Regions from separate parts of the uncultured Sneathiella sp. genome, predicted to be linked through region 2. Evidence: riboswitches for the same ligand, from Rfam matches in the RefSeq annotation. Region 2 holds a riboswitch; the other holds the start of a gene.
The links. Region 2 has a riboswitch for glycine ahead of AAC599_RS13995 (L-serine ammonia-lyase). Riboswitches for the same ligand answer to the same signal wherever they lie in the genome.

Region 1: it holds a riboswitch for glycine, as region 2 does, so the genes downstream of both, gcvT (glycine cleavage system aminomethyltransferase GcvT) here and AAC599_RS13995 (L-serine ammonia-lyase) in region 2, are expected to answer to the same signal.

Annotation. Positions count from the first base shown of each region.
Region 1 covers NZ_CAXBKA010000005.1:122,797-127,010, forward strand. The annotation lists gene ispH (4-hydroxy-3-methylbut-2-enyl diphosphate reductase) at 1-748, opposite strand, end outside; gene AAC599_RS12845 (hypothetical protein) at 1,075-1,569, shown strand; glycine riboswitch at 1,643-1,732, shown strand; glycine riboswitch at 1,736-1,841, shown strand; gene gcvT (glycine cleavage system aminomethyltransferase GcvT) at 1,905-3,014, shown strand; gene gcvH (glycine cleavage system protein GcvH) at 3,036-3,413, shown strand; gene gcvPA (aminomethyl-transferring glycine dehydrogenase subunit GcvPA) at 3,419-4,214, shown strand, end outside.
Region 2 covers NZ_CAXBKA010000006.1:6,895-11,108, reverse strand. The annotation lists gene speE (polyamine aminopropyltransferase) at 1-746, shown strand, start outside; gene AAC599_RS13995 (L-serine ammonia-lyase) at 751-2,223, opposite strand; glycine riboswitch at 2,373-2,459, opposite strand; gene AAC599_RS13990 (hypothetical protein) at 2,547-2,897, opposite strand; gene AAC599_RS13985 (nitronate monooxygenase family protein) at 3,407-4,214, shown strand, end outside.

The DNA of each region.
Region 1 (4,214 bases), on a different contig from region 2:
CCATCGCAACCTCGGCGCAGCCGGATTTTTCAGCAACCTCTACCAGCCGCATGGAGTTTGACGAGTTCGGTGCGCCTATCACTAGAAGACCTTCGCAGCGCTCAGCCAGAATTTTCACCGCCGCCTGCCGGTTGGTTGTCGCATAGCAAATGTCTTCCTTCCTCGGACTCTCGATGTCCGGAAAGCGCTCTTTCAGGATGCCGACAATTTCCCGGGTTTCATCAACGGACAATGTTGTCTGGGTGAGATATGCGAGGCCCTTGCCGGGCTGTTTGGGCACAAATGCCCGCGCTTCGTCTGCCGTTTCCACCAGGGTTATTTTCCCCTCGGCAAGCTGTCCCATGGTTCCGATCACCTCAGGATGTCCACGATGCCCGATAAGGATTATTTCCTTATCGTCGCGTTCATGGCGCTCGGCCTCCCGATGTACTTTACTAACCAGTGGACAGGTCGCGTCAATATAGAACATTTTCCGATTCTCAGCCTCTGCCGGGACGGATTTCGCAACACCGTGTGCCGAGAAAATAACCGGCACATCTTTCGGGATATCCTTTAGCTCATCGACAAAGACAGCGCCTTTTTTTTCAAGATTTTCAACAACAAAGCGGTTATGCACGATTTCGTGGCGGACGTAGACCGGTGCGCCATACTTCTCGAGTGCCCGCTCGACAATCTGTATTGCACGGTCTACGCCGGCGCAAAATCCACGCGGTGCCGCCAGTAACAATGTGCGTTTTTCTGTGTTCATGCTCTTTCCGCTCCGGGTCACGTTTCACGATCAATATCGTGTCCCGGTGAAAACTTGCTTATTGCATCAGTCCATTCTAGATTTGCCGGACTCATACAACAGTTTCAAGGGTAATGCCATAACAAGGCGAGGTAAATTGAAATGACGACGACTATAGTGGTGTGGCAATTTCTTTACATGCTGATGGATAACGTCGTTGATTTGTCGCCCTGCAATAGAACTTATGTTAAAAATTAGTCTTTAAATTCTTCGGGATCCTAATGCCCTTGCTTAAATTTTTAAATAAACTTCCCCGTATGTCTGTACTGGCAGCCCCGTTGTTTTTGGTGTCAGCATGCAGCGGAAGTGTCGATACGGATATCTTCAGTATTTTCGGATCGTCTAAACCGCCTCTGCCTTGTCCAAGAGTGGAAGTCCTGCCGGGCGCGGAAACAATCACCCTGTTCCGGGAAGGAGAGGGACGTGACCTTGTTGATGTTCGGTTTGAGGGAATCATCGTGCCATTCAGCGGGCAGTGTCAGTATGTGGATGACGATACAGCGGTTGTCGTTGAACTGATCCTGCGCATCGGCGCGACCAAAGGTCCGGCGGCAGAGAGCCAGACAGAGGAATTTCCGTTCTTTGTGGCAATCGCCGAAAGGTCAGGGGAGATTATCGCCAAGGAAGTTTTCTACAGCCCGCTGGAAGTCGAGGAAGGGCGGCGGCGCGCGACCGTTCAGGAAGAACTGCAACAACGTATTCCGTTGACGGGGCTTAAAACCGGCGGTGACTATGTCATCATCATAGGGTTTCAACTGACCAGGGAGCAGTTGGAGCTTTAAAGCTGAAAATCTATAAAAGAGCATTACTTGTTTGACTAAACCAAAATCAGTCTTATTATTCATGCACATTCAGTCGATCCCCGCGGGAGAGATGGGCGTCTAAACCATCGCCGAAGGAGCAACCACCCCGGAAACTCTCAGGCAAACGGACCGCAGGGGGATGAAACTCTGGAAAGCAAATCACAGTTGTGATTTCACCGAAGGGGTAAGCGAGATGGTTGTCATTGTTGTGGCATCCATAATCGTCAAATCTCTCAGGTTATAAGACAGAGGGGGTAGGTTCCAGCAGAGCTAGCGTTGGGACATAGCCTTTTGTCTGAAACCGGGATTGACGTATGAGTGAAGCATCTACCGCTAAAAAAACTATCCTCCATGATCTGCATGTTGAATTGGGCGCGAAAATGGTGCCGTTCGCGGGATATGATATGCCTGTCCAGTATCCGACGGGAATCCTGAAGGAACATTTGTTCACCCGCGATTCTGCGGGGCTGTTCGATGTTTCTCATATGGGGCAGGTCGTTATATCCGGGGATGATCCTGCATCCGCGATTGAAGAATTAATTCCCGGTGATATCCAGGCGCTGGCCCCCGGTGAAATGCGATATAGCTTCCTCACCAATAATGAAGGCGGCATCTTGGACGATCTGATCGTGACGCGCCGAGAAAAGGACCTTTTCGTCGTTGTCAATGCCGCTTGCAAGGAGCAGGATATTGCCTTGCTGGAAAAGGGGCTTGCTGGCAAGGCGGAAGTCCGGGAGCTTGCCGACAGGGCGCTTGTCGCCTTGCAAGGGCCGAAAGCCACCGCTGTACTTGCACGGTATGCGGATGTCGTGACGAAAATGCCATTTATGACCTTCCGCGAAGTGTCTCTGGATGGAGTTCCCTGTTTTGTGACGCGTTCCGGTTATACCGGTGAAGACGGCTATGAAATTTCCATTCCCAATGAACATGCCGTTGCCTTTTGCCGGAAGTTACTGGCGGAGGATGAAGTTGCGCCAATCGGGCTTGGCGCGCGCGATTCGCTGCGGCTTGAGGCGGGGCTTTGTTTGTATGGACATGATCTGAATGAACAGACTACGCCAATTTCTGCCGGACTGCTCTGGGCGATTAGCAAGCGTCGCCGCGAGGAGGGCGGCTTCCCTGGCGCTGCCGTCATAAAGGCTGAAATCACGAATAAGCCGACAATGAAACGCGTCGGTATCGTCCCCGAAGGACGGGCGCCGGCGCGGGAACATACGGAAATTGCCGACGAAGATGGTAATGTGATTGGCGAAGTAACGTCCGGTGGTTACTCTCCCTGTCTGGAAGCTCCTATTGCAATGGGGTATGTACCGTTCGCATTCTCAGCGGTGGGTACGAAAATCAATTTGCTTGTCCGAGGAAAGGCGCGCGCTGCGACCATCGTAAAAATGCCTTTTGTCGAGCAGCGTTATTATCGAGGTTAATTTTCTAACGGAGTGTATTGAATGTCATACAGGTATACGGAAGATCACGAATGGGTGCTGCTGGAGGACGATGTGGCAACGATCGGCATCAGTGATTATGCTCAGGGGCAGTTGGGTGACGTGGTCTATGTGGAAGTTCCGGAAGTGGGTTCGGATATTGCGAAAGGTGACGAACTTGCCGTGGTCGAGAGCGTCAAGGCCGCATCAGAAGTCTACTCTCCTGTCAGCGGTGAGGTGATCGAGGTAAATGAAGACCTAGAAGGGTCGCCGACACTGGTCAACGAGGCGCCTCTGGAGGGGGGCTGGTTTGCAAAAGTAAAGGTAACGGACAGTACCGAAATTGATGACCTGATGGATGAAGACGCCTACAAAAGCTATGTCGAGGGTCTCGACGAATGAGATATATGCCCCATACCGCGGAAGAGCGGCGAGAAATGCTGGCAAAAATTGGAGTCCCGTCCATTGATGACCTCTTTGCGGATATTCCGCGAGACGCACGGCTCGAAGGCTTGCTTGACTTGCCGTTGCATGAGAGTGAAATGACGGTTGAAAGGAATTTCCGTACTCTTGCTGCAAAAAACCTGTCCCCATATATGACGCCCTGTTTTCTGGGAGCCGGGGCATATCAGCATCATGTCCCCTCGGTTGCCGATCACACAATACAGCGCTCCGAGTTTCTGACGTCATATACGCCGTATCAGCCGGAAATCAGCCAAGGCACGCTTCAGGCACTGTTCGAATTCCAGACCCAGGTGGCGATGATAACCGGGATGGAAGTCGCAAATGCGTCAATGTATGATGGTGCAACCTCCTGCGCGGAAGCGGTCTTGATGGCGTGCCGCGTAACCCGTCGCAAGAAGGCGATTATTTCGGGCAATTTGCACCCGCATTATCGGGATGTGACACGGACAACCTTGCAATTTACGGAATTCGAGACAAAAAACCTCCCGCCTGTATTGGAAGGCGACGAGGATTTTGATGAGCATATCGGATCAGACATTGCTTGTGTCGTTGTTCAGAATCCTGACTTCTTTGGTCGCGTCCAGGATTTTACGGCGCTCGCCGATAAATGTCATGAAGCCGGCACCCTTCTGATTGTTGTTGTTAATGAAGTTGTCTCGCTTGGTGTCATTATCCCGCCGGGCGACATGGGGGCGGATATTGTCGCGGGGGAAGGTCAATCCATCGGAGTGCCGCTAT
Region 2 (4,214 bases):
AGAATAGTCAGTTCGGACGGGTCATGTCCCTTGATGGCGCGATCCAGACGACGGAAAATGACGAATTCATCTATCATGAAATGTTTGTGCATGTCCCGCTTCTTGCCCATGGCAAGGCGCGCCGCGTCCTTGTGATTGGCGGCGGAGATGGCGGCGCGGCGCGGCAGTTGATGAAACATAAGAATATTGCGGTTACACTGGTTGATATTGATCGTACAGTTATTGAACTCAGCAAAAAATATATGCCATCCGTCTCTGGCGGGGCCTTTGATGATCCTCGGCTTGAGCTTGTGATTGCGGATGGCTGTCAATTCGTCAAAGAAACAGACGCGCGCTGGGATGTGATAGTTATCGACAGCACGGATCCGCACGGCCCGGGTGAAGTCCTTTATACAGAGGAATTCTATGGCGACTGTAAGTCATGCCTGAGCGAAGGGGGCATCATCATCACCCAGAACGGCGTCCCGTTTGTTCAGGAGAACGAGCTCAGGGAAAGTTACGATCGGCTGGGCCGTTTATTCAAGGATGTGACCTTTTACCTTGCCGCCATCCCGAGTTACGTTGGCGGTGTTATGGCCTATGGGTGGGCGACGGATGAGACAGGCCATCGCCGGGCCGACCTTGCCAAATTGGCGCAGCGATATATCGACGCAGAAATAGAAACGGAATATTATACACCGGAAGTCCATCAGGCCGCTTTCGCGCTGCCGCTTCATATTCAGAAGATGCTGACGCGGGAACGTTAAGCCGTTAGCATTCCACCACATTCACGGCAAGCCCGCCTTGTGAGGTTTCCTTATACTTGCTGAGCATGTCGACGCCGGTTTGTCGCATGGTCTCGATTACTTCATCAAGGGAGACAACGTGAACGCCATCCCCGGACAGCGCCAGGCGGCAGGCGTTGATTGCCTTCATGGCACCCATGGTGTTTCTTTCGATACAGGGAATCTGAACAAGCCCGCCGATGGGATCGCAGGTCAGACCGAGATTATGTTCCATCCCGATCTCCGCCGCGTTTTCTACCTGCTCATTCGTCCCTCCGAGAACGGCGGTCAGCGCCCCTGCAGCCATGGAGCAGGCAACCCCGACTTCTCCCTGACACCCCATCTCTGCCGCTGAGATCGAAGCGCGCTTCTTATAGATTGCGCCAATTGCAGCAGCCGTCAGCAGGAAGTCACGGCTTCCCTCTTTGGTGACACCCGGACAGAACCGCTGGTAATATTTAAGGACAGCCGGGATCACACCGGCGGCCCCGTTTGTGGGGGCGGTGACAACGCGGCCGCCTGCGGCATTTTCCTCATTGACAGCCAAAGCATAAAGATTGACCCAATCGAGGACAGTCAGCGGGTCGCGCGATGCCCGTTCCGGGTTTTCCATCAGGTCTTTATAGAGTTTGTTGGCGCGCCGCTTCACATTCAGGCCACCGGGTAATACGCCTTCCCCCTCGCATCCGCGCTTTATGCAGCTGATCATGGCGTCATTCACATCATCCAGAAAGGCGAAAGTCTCCTCTTCTGACCGCCAGCTGCCTTCATTTGCAAGCATCATCTCTGCGATGCTCAGCCCGCTTTCCTTCCCCAAGGCGAGCAATTCATCGGCCGATGTAAAAGGGTAGGGCAGGCGGATGTTATGGCCACGGGTTTCTGCACGGTCCCCTTCGTTATGCGAGACGACATAGCCACCGCCGACGGAAAAATAGTCCTGGCAGAATAATTCCTCCCCGTCCTTGCTGTATGCATAAAAACGCATGCCGTTTGAGTGTTCAGGCAGGAGCTTATCTTTTAGGAACAGGAGGCTTTGATCTTCATAAAAAGGAATGGCGTGCGTACCATTGAGTGAGAGCGTCCCGGCTTTCCGAATTTCGGCGATCAGGGGCTGAACTTCCTCCGGATCCACAGTGGAAGGGCGTTTGCCGCTTAGTCCGAGAAGGATGGCAATGTCGGTCGCATGCCCATGCCCGGTGAGCGCGAGGGATCCGTATAGCTCCACAAGAAGCCGGTCCGTTATTAGGAGCAGACCTTCACTGTTCAGCCGGTCGGCAAACCGTTTCGCGGCGCGCATGGGTCCCACTGTATGGGAACTCGACGGGCCAATGCCAATCGTATAAAGATCGGTGACGCTTATATTGACGTCCATTTGCGACGTCGGGTTTACGGAACTTGTTGGCTTTGATGGCACAACGGGTGTGACATTACCAAGGCTGGTTTTGGGAGTTGTCGTCATCTCGGGCACCCTTCCTCACTCCGGTGAAAATCACCAACGCGCTAAATGATGCCCCCTCTGTCCGGGTACCTGAAAGATTGCGCCGGAAAATTCCAGCTTACCTCTTCGGTGATGCGCCTTATATGGCAGACGCATTCTCTCCAGAGCCTTTTGTCCTGACGGTACAGGTGCCTGAGAGTTTCCGGGGCGGTTGCTCCTTCGGCGCCGGAAAGCCCGGTCTCTCCCATCAGGAAATTCAAGGTATGCCGATCATCGAGCGGCAAGTACAGCAACCTTAGGTATGGTATCTGATTAATGTCAAGCGTTGGATGTAGGGTTGAAGCTCAACGGGTACCGTATTTCAGGACCCACAGAGGTAACAATGCCGCAACGTCAGGGCTCTTCTCGTCCAGTTCAATTGCTGTTGTCATATTATGTGTATCGACACGGACAATCCGTCCCCCGAAGCGGCACATTTCCGGAGAGCCAACAGGGCCGATAATCCCTTGCACAGGTTCGTCCAGCTCTATCCGATCCGGAACGCCGTTTATCATCATGCCGTCAAGGGACCAGTTTTCTGTTGAAAACTGCGTTCCATCTATCTCGACACTCAGCACAGGATTGGAGACCCGGAAGGCTCCACGTTTTTCAAATCTGTTCTCAACCGACAAGTCATTCACTTCAGCATGCAGCACGATTCTCTCCATAAAAATTAGTTCGGCGATCAATATGCAGTGTTCGTGCCAGAACGAGACCGGCATAAAACATAATGGTTTCCATACCCTGCGGCGAAAATGATGCGAAGACACTAGTGCCGGGATTTAAAGGTGGGCAAGAATGTCCCGATAGGAGGAAAATATTTGCCTTACATTTATGTTACCGGGCCTTTTACGCGTTACTTTGACAAGCAAAAGAGAATCAAAATCATCATAAAACGTGGTTGAGATTCAATTTCAGGGCGATTTCTCGCTAACCCTGACTCAGGTGTAGATTTTTTTCATATTCGACCGAAAGTAATAATATTCTGTTTTGAAACGATTTTTCGTAATAATGCTGCAAGTGCGAACATAAAAAATGAAATTTTGTCAATAATGACAATTTGTCATCTTTGAAAAATCCTGCTAATAATCGCCGCAAGCCGGGTAACTGGGCGGAAGATCCAAGCTTGGCTAAACTTTCCAATGAACTAGGAGTCATCCTTTACATGTCAATGCCAGCTGTTCTGGAGGGGCGACTTTCTCTTCCGGTCATTGCATCACCAATGTTTATTGTTTCGAATCCGGAACTGGTGATTGCGCAGTGTAAGCAAGGCATTGTTGGCTCCTTTCCGGCACTGAACGCGCGACCGGCCTCTCAGCTTGACGAATGGCTGCACCAGATAAAGACGGAACTCGCGGAATATGCGGAAGCCAATCCGGATAAGAAGGTGGCCCCTTTCGCGGTTAATCAGATTGTTCACGCATCTAATTCCCGGCTAGATGAGGATGTTGCTCTTTGCGTGAAGCATGAGGTGCCCATCATTATCACCAGTCTCAGGGCGCCGAACGAAGTCGTGGAGGCGATACATTCCTATGGCGGTATTGTGCTCCATGATGTGACAACCATTCGTCATGCGCAAAAAGCGTTGGAGGCTGGCGTTGACGGGTTGATCCTCGTTTGTGCGGGTGCCGGCGGGCATGCCGGGAGGTTAAGCCCCTTCGCGCTGGTATCTGAGGTTCGGCAGTTTTTTGACGGCCCTATTGCCCTCTCTGGCGCGATTGCGAACGGACGTTCCATTCTCTCGGCGCAGGCGATGGGGGCGGACCTTGCCTATATGGGCAGCGCCTTCATTGCGACGAAGGAAGCAAACGCGGTTGACGATTACAAGGCCATGATTGTAGAAAGCACGGGCGAAGACATCGTGTATACCAATACATTCACCGGCGTTCATGGAAACTATCTCCGTCCGAGCGTTGTTCGCGCAGGGTTGGATCCGGAAAATCTGCCGGGGGCCGACAAAAGCCGCATGAATT